3 regions of the Gorillibacterium sp. sgz306347 genome follow, and region 2 is predicted to be linked to each of the others. Evidence: predicted binding sites of a transcription regulator. Region 2 holds the regulator's gene; each other region holds the start of a gene.
What was found. The regulator LexA, encoded in region 2, represses DNA repair genes until DNA is damaged. The targets are predictions, from matches to a motif close to CGAACATATGTTCG.
Positions count from the first base shown of each region.

Region 1: the regulator LexA is predicted to act here: its motif matches at 3,323-3,336, upstream of AC6I6H_RS07445 (YhjD family protein).
Region 3: the regulator LexA is predicted to act here: its motif matches at 2,770-2,783, upstream of recA (recombinase RecA).

Region 1 covers NZ_JCAPET010000010.1:216-5,918, forward strand. Annotated here, with positions in the region: gene AC6I6H_RS07430 (class I SAM-dependent methyltransferase) at 144-839, shown strand; gene argS (arginine--tRNA ligase) at 1,297-3,012, opposite strand; tRNA gene AC6I6H_RS07440 (tRNA-Leu) at 3,090-3,176, opposite strand; gene AC6I6H_RS07445 (YhjD family protein) at 3,342-3,740, shown strand; gene AC6I6H_RS07450 (hypothetical protein) at 3,757-3,978, opposite strand; gene AC6I6H_RS07455 (endonuclease MutS2) at 4,514-5,703, shown strand, end outside.
Region 2 covers NZ_JCAPET010000006.1:111,308-117,010, reverse strand. Annotated here, with positions in the region: gene nirB (nitrite reductase large subunit NirB) at 1-918, shown strand, start outside; gene nirD (nitrite reductase small subunit NirD) at 970-1,290, shown strand; gene AC6I6H_RS05565 (iron-sulfur cluster biosynthesis family protein) at 1,318-1,644, shown strand; gene lexA (transcriptional repressor LexA) at 1,731-2,354, opposite strand; gene AC6I6H_RS05555 (LysM peptidoglycan-binding domain-containing protein) at 2,529-2,984, shown strand; gene AC6I6H_RS05550 (DUF896 domain-containing protein) at 3,162-3,353, shown strand; gene AC6I6H_RS05545 (hypothetical protein) at 3,343-3,852, shown strand; gene AC6I6H_RS05540 (HAD family hydrolase) at 3,881-4,690, shown strand; gene metH (methionine synthase) at 4,897-5,703, shown strand, end outside.
Region 3 covers NZ_JCAPET010000022.1:13,844-19,546, forward strand. Annotated here, with positions in the region: gene rimO (30S ribosomal protein S12 methylthiotransferase RimO) at 1-453, shown strand, start outside; gene pgsA (CDP-diacylglycerol--glycerol-3-phosphate 3-phosphatidyltransferase) at 450-1,031, shown strand; gene AC6I6H_RS13030 (competence/damage-inducible protein A) at 1,176-2,453, shown strand; gene recA (recombinase RecA) at 2,853-3,896, shown strand; gene AC6I6H_RS13040 (RecX family transcriptional regulator) at 3,984-4,685, shown strand; gene rny (ribonuclease Y) at 5,002-5,703, shown strand, end outside.

The DNA.
Region 1 (5,703 bases), on a different contig from region 2:
CGTTAGAGTAACCGCTTCGCCGCTTCGAACAAAATGCAGAGTTCTGCCCGCCGTCCACCATGGATTTTGAAATGCAGGCAACTTGGTGCCGTGCTGGACCGTTATTTAGGGAGAAAACGAAATTTCCCGGAGAGGCGATCCTTATGCGGCAAGAAGAAATGATTCCCGGCGAAAGCTTTGACAAAATCGCTCTGGACTATGATTTTATGGCTTCCGTGTTTGACCGCTACGATTTTTTTATGGACCATTTGTCCCGCCGGAAAGAGCGGGCGCTGGACATCGGATGCGGTTCCGGACGGCTGGCCCGGCAGTTGGCCATGCGGTACCGGGAAGTGGTCGGCATCGACATATCCGAATCCATGCTGGCGATCGCGATGGAATACCACAAGGCGCCTCACGTGGCTTTTTTGCGAAAGGATGCACGGGAGCTTGATTTTGCTCTCCCGTTTGACCTGATTGTCAGCCGGACGACCTTCCATCATCTCACCGACGACCTTCCCGCCATCCTGGGCCGGATGAAGGAATTAACCCGCCCGGGCGGAACAATCGCGGTGCTGGATAACGTCTCCGAGAAGGAAACACCCGCTCGGGCGGGGTACGTGTTGGGCGCGATACGCGATTTTTTGCCCGATGCCAAAACCTACGGCTACCGCAACGCGGCAAGAGCCTTCCGCTTCCGTACTTCCACTCCATGGCTTGACCACTTGGCCTCCGATCGTTACTTGTCCGAGGAAGGCTTCCGCCGGTTGTACGGCGAGCATCTGCCCGGCTGCAAGTTTTACTCGTTCGGCTGGTGCATGGGAGCGGTTTGGGTAAAGCCGGAAGCGGAGGAGCGGTAAGCCAAAACGCCCGCTCCGATGGCGCTCCGCACGCCTCGTCCAAGGACGGCTCCCCCGGCGGACGCACGCTCCCTCGTCCAAGGAAGGCTCCCCGGCGGACGCACGCTCCCCCGTCCAAGGGCGGCTCCCCCGGCGGACGCACTTTCTCCCCCGTCCAAGGGCGGCCCCCCCGGCGGACGCACTTTCTCCCTCGTCCAAGGACGGCTCCCCCGGCGGACGCACGCTCCCTCGTCCAAGGAAGGCTCCCCGGCGGACGCACGCTCCCCCGTCCAAGGGCGGCTCCCCCGGCGGTCCGCACGCTCCCTCGTCCAAGGAAGGCTCCCCCGGTTTGGCCGCAAGCACTCCCGCCCGGCAGCCCTCAACCGGCATGTGCGCGCAAACAACCAAAAAGCCCCGCATGACCGGATTTGCAAAATCCGTTCATACGAGGCTTTCCTTATGCCGACTTTGGCGCGGGTCAGATCTTCTCCGGCGCCTGGAGTCCGATCAGCTTCAGTCCGTTGGCGATCGTGATGCGGACGCATTCCACGAGCGCAAGACGCGCGGCACGGAGCGCCGTGTCGTCGACCAGAATCGGACACTCGTGGTAAAAGCGGTTGAACGCCTGCGCCACGTCAACCAGGTAACGGCTGATGATGGACGGCTCCAGCTTGTTCATGGCCTGCTCAATCCGCTCGCCGAAACGCGCCAGCTCGGCCAGTACGCCGAGGGCCTCCGGGTTTTGCAAAAGCGCAGGGTCGATCTGGGCCGTAGGCGCGGAAGTACCGGCATCGGCCGCCGCGGCTTTGCGCAGCACGCTGCAGGCACGGGCATGGGTGTACTGGACGTACGGGCCCGATTCGCCCTCGAAATTCAGCGCTTCTTCCCAGGAGAACACGATGTCCTTGATCCGGTTGGCATAAAGGTCGCTGAAAATGATCGCGCCGACGCCAACCTGGCGGGCCACCTCTTCCTTGTTCTCCATGTTCGGATTCTTTGCTTCGATGATCTCACGCGTTTTGTCGATCGCCTGCAGAAGCAGGTCCTCCAGCTTGACGACGTTGCCTTTGCGGGTAGACAGGCTCATGCCCTCAAGGCTTACGCGGCCAAACGGGACGTGCACCATGTCCGCCGCCCACTCGTAGCCCATCAGCTCGACGATTTTGAACAGCTGTTGAAAATGCAGGTTCTGCGCATAGTCCGTCACATACACGGCTTTGACGAAATCGTAGGTTTTCTTCCGGTAAAGCGCCGCCGCTACGTCGCGCGTATGGTACAGGGAGCTGCCGTCTTTTTTCAGCATGAGGGCGGGCGACATGTTGTAATCGTCCAGACGGACCAGCATCGCGCCGTCGTCCTCTTCCAGCAGGTTCTTATCCTTCAGCTCGGCGATTACCGGAGCCATTTTGTCGTTGTAAAAGCTCTCGCCGGCGAACGACTCGAAGCTGACGCCGAGGAGATCGTATATTTTCTTGAACTCGGCCAGGCTGATTTCAACGAACCACTTCCAAAGCCGGATCGCTTCCTCGTCCCCCTGCTCGATGCGGACAAACCAGGAGCGCGCTTCCTCTTCCATCGCCGGCTCTATCTCCGCTTCGTCGTGGAATTTCACGTACAAGCGCAAAAGCTCATCGATCCCCTGCTCCTCCACCCGCGCGGCATCGCCCCATCTTTGGTAGGCGACGATCAGTTTGCCGAACTGCGTGCCCCAGTCCCCGAGGTGGTTGACGCCGATGACGTTATAGCCGAGAAAGGTGAAAATCTGTTTGATCGCGTTGCCGATAACCGTCGAGCGGAGATGGCCGATATGAAACGGCTTGGCGATGTTCGGAGAAGAGTAGTCGATGACGATGTTTTTGCCTTCTCCCTGCGTGCTGGAGCCGTAACGGGCGCCCAGCCGCAAAATCTCCTCCACCTGCTCCGAGACAAAACGCTTTTTGTCCAGGTAAATGTTCAGGTAGCCGGACACCGAATCCGCCTTCTCGATGGCTTCATGCCGCAGCTGTTCCTTGAGTCCGTCGGCGATGGCCTGCGGCGATTTGCGCAGTGCCTTGCTCAGCTTGAAGCAGGGCAGGGACAGGTCCCCCATCTCCGGATTGGGCGGATATTCCAGCAGCTCGACGACCGCTTGGGCATCCAGGCCTTCCACGGCGTTTGCGATGAGCTCTCCGATCAATGTCTTATAGCGGTTCATACATCCATTCTCCTTTTCTCAAAACGGTCAATAAACAAGAAAACACCCCGTATGGGGTGCCCTCGATGTTATGTAGTTGGTGCGGTCGAGAGGACTTGAACCTCCACGGCTGTTACACCACTAGAACCTGAATCTAGCGCGTCTGCCAATTCCGCCACGACCGCATGCACCGCTTGCTGCCCCGCTGTTACCCGATGACATCTCTTGCGGACAAAAAGTAATATAACACGCCCGCCAAACCGATGTCAAACTCTTTTTTGCAAATCGCTTGCGTTCTGCTTTCATCTGTAATACAATGGAAACAAACATACGAACGGAGGTTCGCATCCATGGCAATGAACGCGATCGACCTGACCCGTCCCCCCGTTACCGCCAATTCCGAGCGCGTGCTCGTGAAGCAATATATGCTGCTGCCCATCCTGCTTGCCATGCTGCAGCGGGATCTGGACACGATCCGCCAATCTTCCTTGCGGATCAGTCTGCCTCCGGTCGTCGTCATCCAGCGGACGATGGACGCCGTGCGCGAAGACTTCGGACGCATCCGCCAGCGCCTAGGCCTGGCCGGCATCCGCATCTATTCCGAAGACAAGAACGCCGAAGGCGTCACCTGCAAGTACGTCTGCCGCGGGTACCACGAGGTGTTTTCCATGGCCCGCAGCGAGGTTTCCACCGAGATCAGCCTCCTGGCCGGCCGGTATGTCGACACGAAAGCGGAGCCCAGCGAATAAGCGGCACGGCTGCCGGTTAATTTGAATTGGATTCCTCCGCATCCCTTGGCAGGTCCCAAGGCTGGATGCGATATTCCCGCCCCAGCTTCAGAATTTTGCGGTTCAGCTTTTTGATGACTACATGGCTGTCGTCCCAAGCCATCACATAGCCTTTCACATCGTTGGCCGGATCCGCGTCCCGGATGACACGAACCTTCGTGCCGTCCAGCCGGAACCGGTCCAACTTTTCTTCGCTCATCATGCGCTTTCCCGTCCCTCCCTCTTTTGCTGCCGCCTTTCCTGCGGCGAACTGTCCCTTCATTATAATCGTTTTGTCCCTTGACTTTCATCTTTTGCTTTTCGTATGATGAAACCATCAAACCCAAAGGGGAAATTTTGATGTCGGTGTATGTTCTTAACCTGTGAATTTCATAACGGATTGACCCTCGCATGCTCTTGATCGAAGCCGCGCCTACAGGCGGCTTGGTTTGGTGCGTCTGATTCGGGTCAGCCAACACGGTTAAGAACAGCTGAAATCACCCCGCCCGGGAACCTTCCGAGGAGATGAAGCCGTGCTGCCGCACGGTTTTTTTGCGTTCTCCGCTCGCCTTCCGATCTTCGACAAAAGACGGGGGCCGCGGCAGGACGCACACGAAGGCTCGCCCGGTCCGTCTCCGAGGACGGACCGTCCGCCTTCTCTCCGGCCGGAAGCACTCCCGATTTAAGGGCAAAGAGTGACGTAGCTTACGTTCGCTCTTTGCCCTTTTTATTTTGACCAAACCAGGAGGTACCCCATGAATCCCGAAACGTTTACCACCCTTGGCTATGACCGCATCAAGGCGTCCATCGCGGAATTTGCCGTTACGTTCGCCGGCCGCCGGCAGGCCGAAGACCTTCAGCCTGCCGATTACGCGCCCGCCATCCGGGCCCGCCTGCAGGAAGCAGATGAAGCCCGCAAAGTATGGGAGACCAGCTCCGGCCTTCCGCTTCCCACGCTGACCGGGATGGAAAGCCCCCTCGCCCTGCTGGGCAAGGGGTACTTGCTTACGGCAGCCGACCTGGGTGCGATCGCCCTTTTTATCCGGAGCTGCACCCAATGGACCGATTTTATTACCCGGAAAACCGAGCTCGCTCCCTCCTTGTCCGTCTACGCTTACTCCATGCATGACCTGCGCGCCCTGGGAGAAGCGATTGACTGGTGCATTGACCGAGGCACGATTCTGGATTCCGCCAGTCCGGAGCTTGGCAAAATTCGCAAAAAAATCCGGATCGCGGACGAGCGGATCAAGAAGCGGCTGGACGGCCTGCTCGGCAAGCACCGCGATATTTTGCAGGAAGCGCTTGTGATGAAACGCGGCGGGCATTACGTCCTTCCGGTCAAAAAGGAATTCCGCAAACGGATCGCCGGCTCCGTGCTGGATGAATCCGCGAGCGGCCAGACCGTTTACGTGGAGCCGTCGGAGCTGATTCCGCTGCAGGAGGAGCTTTCCGTTCTTCAGGCGGAAGAGGCAGTCGAGGAGCAAAAAATTCTCACCGAGCTGACTGGCTTGGCCGAGGAGCATCAAGCCGAGCTGAAGCTGAACGTGGAGACGATCGGCAACTACGACTTTATTTTCGCCAAGGGCAAATACGCCGCAAGCGTCGGCGGCCGCGCCGTCGGCATCAATGAAGAAGCGCAGGTCCGTCTCGTCAACGCGACGCACCCGCTGCTGCAGGGCGCAAAGGTCCCGCTCCAGCTGGAATTCGGCAACCGTTACCGAGCGCTTGTCATTACCGGCCCGAATACCGGGGGCAAAACAGTCGCGCTCAAAACGGTCGGCCTCCTGATCCTTATGGCGCTTTCTGGGATTCCCATCCCGGCTGCCGAGAAAAGCACCGTCCCGGTTTACACGAACATCGAGGTCGACATTGGCGACAACCAGAGCATGGATCAGTCGCTCAGCACGTTCTCTTCCCACATCCGGACGGTAATCCGCATGCTGCA
Region 2 (5,703 bases):
AGGACGATCCGCGAAGCCATGCGCGGCCTCGGCTGGAAAAACGAAGAGGGCTGCTCCAAATGCCGTCCGGCGCTGAACTATTATCTGACCATGCTCTATCCCGACACGTATGTGGACGAAAAGGAATCCCGTTTCGTCAACGAACGCCTGAACGCCAACATTCAGAAGGACGGCACGTATACCGTCGTTCCCCGGATGTACGGCGGGGTTACAACGCCGGAGGATTTGAAGAAAATTGCCGACGTATCCTTGAAATACAACATCAAAGTGGTTAAGGTAACAGGAGGACAGCGCCTCGACCTGGTCGGCGTCCGCAAGGAGGATCTGCCGAAGGTGTGGGAGGAGCTGGATATGCCTTCCGGCTATGCCTATGCCAAATCGCTGCGCACGGTGAAAACATGCGTCGGCGCGCCTTTGTGCCGGTTCGGTACGGTGGACTCCATGGCCATGGGCGAGCTGCTGGAACGCAAGTTTGAACGGCTGGACTTCCCGGCGAAGTTCAAAATGGCGGTTAACGCCTGCCCGCGGAACTGTGCGGAATCGTGCACCAAAGACATCGGAATCGTCGGCAACGACGGCGGCTGGGAAATCTTTGTCGGCGGCAACGGGGGCATCAAGCCCCGATTGGCCGATTCCTTGTGCAAGGTGAAGACGGACGGTGAACTGGTGGACGTAGTGGCAGCCGTCATGCAGCATTACCGGGAGACCGGCAAGTATCTGGAGCGGACCTCGGAATGGGTGGAACGGATCGGTCTGGACGCGATCAAGCAGGCGGTCGTGGAAGACACCGACAACCGCGCAGCCCTGAAAGCGCGCATTGAGTTCGCGCTGCAGAAAGTAGAGGACCCGTGGAAAAAGGTACTGGCCGACGATAAAGCCCGGTCGGCATATTTTGAAGTGGTTCAACCGCAGCTTTGAGGATTCCGGTCCGGCAGGCCGGGTAATCATAGAAGGGAGTGCTTCAGGCTCATGACGCAGCAGGCAAACGGCATTTTCATCGGCAAAAGCGAGGCGTTTCCGTCCCGGATCGGGAGAACGGTGCAGGTGGAGGACCGGGTTTTGGCGGTTTTCCGCACCTCCGACAAGGAGCTGTTCGCCATCGACAATGCCAGTCCGCATCCGAAAGGCGGCACCTTGACGGAAGCCATTGTTTCCGGCCGGTACATTTATGATCCGCTTTACGATTGGAAAATCGATTTGGCCACAGGTCTTGTTCAAGCGCCCGATCAGGGGCAAGTGCAGACCTATGTGGTGAAGGAAGAAAACGGGGAAGTAAAGCTTTTCCTGTAGGATCGGGAACGGGAGGAGGAGCAAAGCATGAAGATCACGCTGAACGAGCTGACGGAGAACCGGTTAAGGGAGCATCTGGGCGGCGGAAAAGGCTGCTTCAAGCTGTATTACGACACCGAAGATTGCGGCTGCAATGGCGTGCTCGTGCTCCAGCTGCTGGATGCTCCGAATAGCACCGACATCAAGGTGCAGGACGATCCTTTTCTCTTCTACGTGGACCGGCAGCAGCAAGGGCAGTTTGACGAAACGATGCGGCTGGAGGCGGAGGAGCGATACCCCTCCTTCAAGGTCAGCAGCGAAGGCTCGCTGTTCAGCGCCAATGTCCGGGTCAAGGACCTGAGGGAAGCGCGCTGACAGAGACGGTTGAAAACCAAAGGAACAAAGCAAAACCCTCGCGCCGGATGGACGCGAGGGTTTTGCTATGCCGTACCCGGAATGGATTAATGAATATCCCGGAATACGCCGACAACCTTGCCGAGAATGGATACGTTGGGAAGAATAATGGGGGCCATCGTATCGTTCTGCGGCTGCAGCCGGATGTGGTCCCGTTCCTTATAGAAGGTTTTAACCGTTGCTTCATCGTCTTCCGTCATGGCAACGACAATGTCGCCGTTGTTGGCGGTTTGCTGCTGGCGAACGATCACATAGTCGCCGCTGTGGATGCCGGCGTTGATCATGCTGTCGCCTTCGACCGTCAGCATAAAGACGGTATGGTCCCCGACATAATGAGAGGGGAGAGGGAAATAGTCTTCGATATTCTCGGTTGCAGTAATGGGCATGCCGGCCGTCACTTTGCCGATCAGCGGAACGCGGGATACGGCAAAGGAGAACACCGTTTCGGTCTCTTCTCCGCCGCCAAGCAGCTCGATGGCCCGGGGTTTGGTCGGGTCGCGGCGAATCAGGCCTTTCTTTTCCAGGCGGTCCAGGTGACCGTGTACCGTGGAGCTGGAAGCGAGACCGACGGCTTCCCCAATCTCCCGGACGGAAGGCGGATATCCCTTTACCCGGACTTCGTTGCGGATAAATTCAAGAATGGCCTGCTGGCGGCCGGATAATTTCGTCAATTGAATCACTCCATCATAGGAAATGTAAGCAAATTATAACATAGAACCGGAGTTCGTACAAACATAAGTTCGAGTCCGTTCGCACAAGAACAAACATTTGTTCGCTTTTTCTGTTGACATGAACGTATGTTCGCTTTATAGTAAAAGCAGAACAAATGTTTGGGAGGGCTTGATATGAATTCGGTCATCGTTTATTGGGGCAATAATCGGACGAGTAGTTTACATAATGAAAATACCGGTAAACAAAAGATGAATATGCCGGCTGCCAAGCCGGATTTTTCCCGCCGCTTGACCGCTGGACCCAAGTATAAACTGATGGCTGTAGTTTTCGCTATGCTCGTAGCGGTGACCTTTTTCTCCGGCTTTTTGCTTAAAGCTTATGCGGTAGGAGTAGATTCTGCCAAGGGGACGAACACAGGTTCGGACTCCTCTGTTGCGATAAACCTGGAAGAGAAAGCATCCGTAAAGCTGATCGATGTCGGACCCGGGGATACGCTGTGGAGCATTGCGAGAGAACACCGCAACGGCGTGGGAATGTCTCGCTATATCGATCAATTGATGAGCTGCAATGATCTGGAAAGCCCGCAGCTTCAAGTGGGTCAAATTCTTGCCTTGCCCCCGTCCAATTAAGTCCATTTCAACAGGCTATTCACATACAGGAGCACCGGTTTTGCCGTCATCCGCCGGATGGCCCGAAAGCCGTGTGCTTCTTTGCATTTGCGTCCCATTCATTCGGCCGGATTGCCTTGACAACCTTTCGGGCGAATGGCAAAGTAGAAGGGATAACGCAACACGGGAGGCTGAAACATGAACATGGATGAAACGGTTGCCCGGATCAACGAGCTTGCCCGCAAGGCCAAGTCGACCGGTCTGACCGACGAGGAGCTGGAGGAACGCAACGAGCTCCGCAAAGTATACATTGAAGCGTTCAAGCGGTCCTTGAAATATCAGCTGGAATCCATCAAATTCGTAGAGGATGAAGAAAACAATGTCCCGTAAATGGGAGCGCATGGTTGAGAAGAACCAGAAAGACATCAACAAGAAACGCAAGAAGGACGGGCTTGCTCCTTTGGGAACCGTCACCAAGGAAAATCAAATCACCTATAAAGGGCGCTACTGGATTCTTCCCATCTTTCTGATTTTCATGACCGTCGTCAATCTCTGGCTGACCTATTCCGCCGGAAACATGACGCAAAGCGCCTGGATCTGGTTTGCGGTTTACGTCGCTTTGGCGCTCCTGCTGCTCGTGATCAACCGGCCGACGCTGTCAGTCGGCAGGAACTCGCTGACCGCCCGCCGGTTCACCGGGTTTCAAACGGCATACGCCCACGAGATTGAGGAGATCCGGCTGATGAAAAGCGGCCTCGTCATCCAGATGAAGGTGAAGCGCAAAGCCTGGACCTTTACGAAGTTTATTCACCGGTTCCCGGTGGCGGAGGTTTCGAACGCGCTGCGCGAGTTCGCCGTCCGGAACGATATCAAACTGAACGAAATGTAAGGATAATTCGGAAAGTCGGGGGATTAGGATGGCCATCAAAGCGGTTTTATTCGATTTGGATGACACGCTGCTGTGGGATGAGCGGAGCGTAAAGGAAGCTTTCGAAGCCACCTGCCGGTATGCCGCCGAATGCCGGCCGGAGCTTGACCCGGACCGGCTGGAGGAAGAGGTCCGCCGGGAAGCGAGGACGTTGTACGAGTCCTTCGAGACGTTTGCGTTTACCAAAATGATTGGCATCAATCCCTTTGAAGCGCTCTGGGCCAACTTTTCCGGCGGCGAGCTGGAAAGCTTCCGCAAGCTGGAGTCGCTGGCTCCCGGCTACCGCAAGGAAGCCTGGACAAGAGGGCTTGCGGCCGCCGGAGTCGAAGACGCCGGTCTGGGCGCCGAGCTTGCGGAGCGTTTTCCCCGGGAGCGCCGTTCCCGACCGCTTGCGTACGAAGAAACCTTCGAAGTACTGGACGAGCTGAAAGCATCGTACAAGCTGCTGCTGCTGACCAATGGCGCGCCGGACCTTCAGCAGGAGAAGCTTGCCGGCTTTCCCGAGCTGGCGGCTTATTTTGATCATATCATCATTTCCGGCGAGTTTGGCGAAGGCAAACCGGCCATGACGATCTTCCGCCGCGCCGCCGAGCTTTTGGGCATTGATTCGTCCGAAGGCATAATGGTCGGCGACAAATTGACGACGGATATTCTCGGTTCCGGCAGCATCGGCATGCGCAACGTCTGGATCAACGCGCACGGCGTGACGCGGACCGACGAAATCGTGCCCACTTACGAAATCACCCGGCTCCGGGAACTGCTCGGGGTACTAAGCAAGATCAAGGAAGAAGCGGAATAAACGGTTCCGTTTGAACGAAGCACAAGGCAAATCCTCCGGACCGCCTGGGGAATTTGCCTTTCTTTGTGTTTTGCTTCAAAAGAAGAGAGAGTTCTTTTTTTCGTGTGTCAATTCTGCTACACTTAGGGTTAATTTATGCCGACGCTAGCGCGTTAACGCCGGAAAGGAAGTATCAAACCGTGAACAAACCGTCATTGGAGCAGCAAATGCAGCAGAAAATCCTGATTTTGGACGGCGCGATGGGCACCATGATCCAGCGCGAAAATCTGAACGCAGCCGATTTTGGCGGCGAAGAGCTGGAAGGCTGCAATGAAATGCTGGTCTTGACGCGTCCGGATGTGATTTCCAGAATCCATGAGCAGTACCTGGAGGCTGGAGCGGATATTATTGAAACGAATACGTTCGGCGCTACAAGCGTGGTGCTGGCTGAGTACGGCATCCAGGACCGGGCCGACGAAATCAACCGGGCCGCGGCCAAGCTGGCGGTGGAAGCGGCAAACCGGTTTACGACGCCGGAGTGGCCGCGCTACGTGGCGGGAGCCCTCGGGCCGACCACCAAAACGCTTTCCGTTACCGGCGGCGTAACCTTTGACGAATTGGAAGAAAGCTATTACGTGGAAGCCGTGGCACTCATCGAATCGGGCGTCGACGTGTTTCTCATTGAAACCTCCCAGGATACACTAAATGTAAAAGCGGCCGGCATCGCCGTCCGGCGGGCGATGGACGATACCGGGAAGCAGCTGCCGATCATGCTGTCCGGCACCATCGAGCCGATGGGCACGACGCTGGCCGGTCAGTCCATCGAGGCGTTTGCCGTTTCGCTGGAGCACCTTCATCCGATCTCCGTCGGCCTCAACTGTGCGACCGGACCGGAATTTATGCGCGACCACATTCGTACGTTGTCGCAGCTAACCGATGCGGCGGTAAGCTGCTACCCGAACGCCGGGCTTCCCGACGAAGACGGGCATTATCACGAGTCGCCCGATTCTCTTGCGAAAAAGCTGGCGGGTTTT
Region 3 (5,703 bases), on a different contig from region 2:
CGTATCCCCGACGTTTCCCTTCGGACCTCGATCATCGTGGGATTTCCGGGCGAGTCGGAGGAGGATTTTGCCCGCCTGATCGAATTTGTGAAGGAGATCCGGTTTGACCGGCTCGGCGTCTTTACGTATTCCCAGGAAGAAGACACCCCGGCCTCCCGGCTTCCCGACCAGATCGACGAGGACGTAAAGGAAGCCCGGGCCAACCAGCTGATGGAAATCCAGCGGGAAATCTCCAAGCAGAAAAACGATCTCAAGGTCGGGCGGCTGATGGATGTGCTGATCGAGCGCTATGATGGGCGCGGCGACGTGTATATTGGAAGGTCCCAGCACGACGCACCCGAAATTGACGGAGAAGTGTTTGTTTCGGGCTGCAAGACGCAAATCGGACGCATCGCCAAGGTGCGGATCACCCATTCGCTAGAATTTGACCTTTCCGGGGAGGAAATCGCATGAACCTGGCCAATCGGATTACGGTGGCCAGGATTTTCCTGGTCCCGATCATCGTCTTCTTTCTTCTGGTCCAAATGAAGTTTCCCGTGATCCATTTCGGAGGCTTTGAGATTACATACAACCAGATCATCGGGACGGTGATTTTTATCATCGCCGCGAGTACGGACAGCCTGGACGGCTATATTGCCCGCAAGAACAAGCTCGTGACCAACCTGGGCAAGCTGCTCGACCCGCTCGCGGACAAGCTGCTGGTCACCGCCGTACTGATCTCGCTTGTTGAAATGGGCAAATGCCCGGCCTGGATCACCATCATCATCATCAGCCGCGAATGGGCCGTCACGATGCTTCGGCAAATTGCGGCGCTGCAGGGGCACGCCATGGCGGCCAGCAAGTGGGGCAAGTGGAAGACGGCGTCCCAGATTACGGCGATTATCGCGCTATTGCTCAACAACTTCCCTTTTCATTTTATCGGCATTCCCTTTGATCAGATTGCCCTCTGGATCGCCACGGTCGTCACCATTTATTCCGGGGTCGATTATTTCTTAAAGAACAAGGAACTGCTTAATCTGTCGGATGCCTAGCAGGCAGCCGGCCGGTTTGACGGTGCGCTCCGCGTTGTTCGTTTCCGTTTGATCGGATGGCCGCTTACCGGCATGCCGGCGGCGGGGAACAGCGCGGTTCTTTTTTTGCCGCCGGACATCCTGAGAGAAAGAAAGGGGTACCTCATGAAAGCCGAACTAATCGCCGTAGGCACCGAGCTTCTTTTGGGCCAGATCGTAAACACCAACGCTCAGTTTCTGGCCCAGCACTGCGCGGCTATCGGGGTCGATGTTTATTTTCAGACCGTTGTCGGGGACAATCCCGTTCGTTTGCGCCAGGCGCTGGAACTGGCCGCGGCACGCGCCGACCTTGTGATCTGCACCGGCGGTTTGGGTCCCACGCAGGACGACCTGACCAAGGACGTGCTGGCGGATATGCTTGGCGTGGGGCTGATCAGCGACGAACCTTCTTTGGAGAAGATGAAGAAGTTCTTCCGCGACCGGAAAACGGTTATGGTGGAGAGCAACGCCCGCCAGGCTCTGCTGCCGGAAGGAAGCGAACCGCTGCCCAACGACACGGGGCTGGCGGTGGGCGCCGCTATCGAGCGGGGCGGCAAACGTTATATTCTGCTGCCTGGACCGCCGCGGGAAATGAAGCCGATGTTTCTCGATTACGCCATTCCCTGGCTGCGCGGTGGAATGAACGGCGAAACGCCGCTTTTTTCGAAAATGCTGAAATTCGCCGGGATCGGGGAATCGAACCTGGAGCATGCGCTGCTTGATTTGATTCAGGCCCAGACAGACCCCACGATCGCGCCCTACGCCAAGGAGGGGGAAGTCACGATCCGGCTCACCACGCGCGCCGGCACGCGGGAAGAAGCGCTCGGCAAGATGGCAGAGACCGAAGCCGAAATCCGGAGCCGGGTGGGCCGGCATCTGTATGCGGAGGAGGACGTGTCGATTGAAACAGCGGTTTATCGGCTGCTCAAGGAAAAGGGCCTGACTTTGTCGGCGGCGGAAAGCTGCACGGGCGGGCTTGTCTCCGACCTGATCACCACCATCCCCGGCAGCTCCGAAGCGTTTCGGGGCGGCGTTGTTTCCTACTCGAACGAATTGAAGCGTTCGCTGCTCGGCGTCCCCGGCTCGCTGCTGGAAGGAGACGGCGCGCCGGGCGCCGTAAGCCCGGAAACGGCCGAAGCCATGGCGGATGGCCTGCGGAAGGCCACCGGAACGGATTATGCCGTGTCCGTTACCGGCGTGGCCGGACCGGGGCCTTCCGAGGGCAAGCCGGCCGGATTGGTGTACTTCGGAATCGCGCGCGGCGGGCGGCCGACGGCCGTTTACGAATCCCGCTTCAACGGGAACCGGGAGACCGTGAAGCTGAAGGCGGCCAAAACCGCGCTCTACCATCTCTGGGCCTCATTGAAGACGGAGGATGCTCCAGAGCCGTCGGGAACGCCCTAAAGTTTATTCCGAAGCCCATACAGGCGTATAGGCTTGGAGAGGGAGATACGGGCTCAGGCTCCCGGATTTCCGTCCGCCTCGCGGAAGCCGGCTCTGTGCGCCGTCCGGCTTGCGCATTCCGCCACCGGGCTTTATACTAAAGACAAGTTAACGGCGGAAGCACCGCAGCGAACCGGTTCGCTGCGGTTTTTTAATGCCGCGAGGGAGAAAGCGGACTGTTCCGAAAGGCGGGGGAATGCACATTAAGGGCCGGATGCGGCGCAAGCTTCCGGGAGCGGATGAAGGAATGACCGTTCGGCCGCAGAAGAAAAAAATACGAATGTATGTTCGAAAAATGCTTGGCAAATGCATCAAAAAAGAGTAAAATAGATATATAAACGCGAGAAGGATGTGAGTCGTTTGTCAGATCGGCGCGCAGCATTGGAAATGGCATTGCGCAACATTGAGAAGCAATTCGGCAAGGGTTCGATCATGAAGCTTGGAGAATCCACCCACATGCAGGTGGAAACTGTCCCGAGCGGTTCTCTTGCACTTGATATAGCCCTCGGAGTGGGCGGCTTCCCCAGAGGAAGAATCATTGAAATTTACGGACCGGAATCGTCCGGTAAAACCACGATCGCCCTGCATGCGATCGCGGAAGTCCAGAAGGCCGGCGGACAAGCCGCCTTCATCGACGCGGAGCACGCGCTCGATCCGCTTTACGCCAGCAAGCTCGGCATCAACATTGACGAGCTGCTGCTGTCCCAGCCCGATACCGGCGAGCAGGCTCTTGAGATCGCCGAGGCTCTGGTGCGCAGCGGCGCGGTGGACATCATCGTCGTGGACTCCGTGGCGGCTCTTGTGCCCAAAGCGGAAATTGAAGGCGAGATGGGCGATTCCCACGTCGGCTTGCAGGCCCGGCTGATGTCGCAGGCGCTTCGGAAGCTTTCCGGCGCGATCAACAAATCCAAGGTCATCGCGATCTTTATCAACCAGCTCCGCGAGAAAGTCGGCGTCATGTTCGGGAACCCGGAAGTCACGCCGGGCGGCCGGGCGCTGAAGTTTTACTCGACCATCCGGCTGGATGTGCGCCGGATTGAGACGCTGAAGCAGGGCAACGACATGATCGGCAACCGGACCCGGATCAAAGTCGTCAAGAACAAGGTGGCCCCTCCGTTCAAGCAGGCGGAAGTGGACATGATGTACGGGGAAGGCATTTCGAAGGAAGGCAGCCTGGTCGACATCGGCACCGAGATGGACATCGTCGACAAGAGCGGCGCATGGTATTCCTTTGACGGCGACCGGCTTGGCCAGGGACGCGAGAACGCCAAGCAGTTCCTGAAGGATAATCCGAAAGTGGCGGATACCATCGAGAAGAGGATCCGGGCGAACAGCAACCTGGTGACTGTCGTAACCGAACAGGAAGATGACGAAGACGAAGATCCGATTCTGGCATTGGAATAATACCTCCCGCCGCACCTCGCAAGGTGCGGCGTTTTTATGTTTGGCCGCAGCGCGCAGCGCCGGCCTCTGGACAAAGGAGCGACGCCCGTGGAGACGGACAATACCAACCGTGCAAAGATGATCACTTCCGTGGAACGGCAGAAGAAAAACCGCTCCCGTTATAACATTTACCTGGACGGGGAGTACGCGTTTTCCGTTCATGAAGACGTACTGATCAAATACAGGCTGCTGAAAGACGAACCCGTGGAGTCCGAGCAGCTGGAACGGATTTTGCATGAGGAAGAACAGAATAAAGCTTACCAGGATGCGATCCGGTTTCTCAGCGTGCGGGCCCGTTCCGTTCAGGAAGTCCGCAAAAAGCTGGAAACGCGCGGGTACGAATCGCCGTTGATCGAATCGACCGTGCGATTCCTACAGGAACGGGGGTACATCGACGACCGCCACTTTGCGGAGCTGTGGACCCGGGAACGGGTCACCCTGCAGAAAAAAGGCCGGAAATGGGTAGAGCTGGAGCTCAAGCAGAAAGGCATCGACCAAGGGCTGATTCGCGATGCGGTGGGCAAAATAAGCGAAGAAGAGGAGCGCGAGCAAGCGCTTTTTCTCGCCCGCAAAAAGTGGAAGCAGCTCTCGGGGGAGACGGTGGACCGGAAACGCAAGCTTTACGGGTTTCTGGCTCGACGAGGTTTTTCGCCCTCTCTTGTCTCGGGCGTTGTGAAAGAAGTTAGCGGTCCCGGCTTGGGGGAGGATGAATGGGACGGCGGCTTTTCCGAAGATGATTTAGCAGATTAATCATCTTATTAAGGGTGTTAATTTTCACGGTGCGCCAATTCCTTCCCCAAGGGGCCGCCCGTGTGAGGATAACTTGACAAGATTCTTACGCTACAGCTAAAATATTGATATCTCTTTCACTTAAAGTGATGATTCGCAAATAAGTAAAATCGCCAATTTTTACTTGTCTTTTTTCCTGCGAATCCAGCACCGAATCGGCGGAAAGCCGATGATTTATTATCCCGTTATGGAAGCATCTATGTGAAACGGTAAAAAGGGTTTACAACTGAACAAATCCCAAGCTAGTCTTCAGGGAACGGCGAGGAGGTGAAAATGGATGCCTAACGAGGCAATCGTTTGGGCCATCATCGCACTCGTTGTTGGTCTTCTCATTGGCGCTGGGATTGGATATTTTATCCGGAAGTCTCTTGCTGAAGCGAAAATTTCAAGCGCCGAGCGCGCGGCTGAACAAATAATCGAAAGTGCGAAAAAGGAAGCCGACGCACTCAAGAAAGAATCGGTGCTTGAAGCAAAGGACGAAATTCACAAACTTCGGGCCGAAGCTGATAAAGACATTCGCGAACGTCGGAATGAAACAGCGCGACAAGAGCGACGGTTATTGCAGAAAGAGGAATCGCTGGATAAAAAACACGAATCCCTGGAACGCAAAGAAGAGCAAATGGCCAACAAAGAGAAGCGGATCGATGAAACCCAAGCGCAAATCGATCAACTGCTGAAAGCACAAGTGACCGAGCTCGAACGTGTTTCCGGGTTAACGATGGAAGAGGCCAAGAACATCATCCTCACCAACGTGGAGCAGGAAGTACGTCACGAGACGGCTCAACTGATCAAAGAGATTGAACTGCAAGCGCGGGAGGAAGCCGACAAGAAAGCCAGAGAAATCATTTCCTTGGCGATTCAGCGTTGCGCCGCCGACCACGTGGCAGAGACGACGGTATCCGTGGTCACCCTGCCGAACGAAGAGATGAAAGGGCGCATTATCGGACGCGAGGGGCGGAACATCCGTGCTCTCGAAACC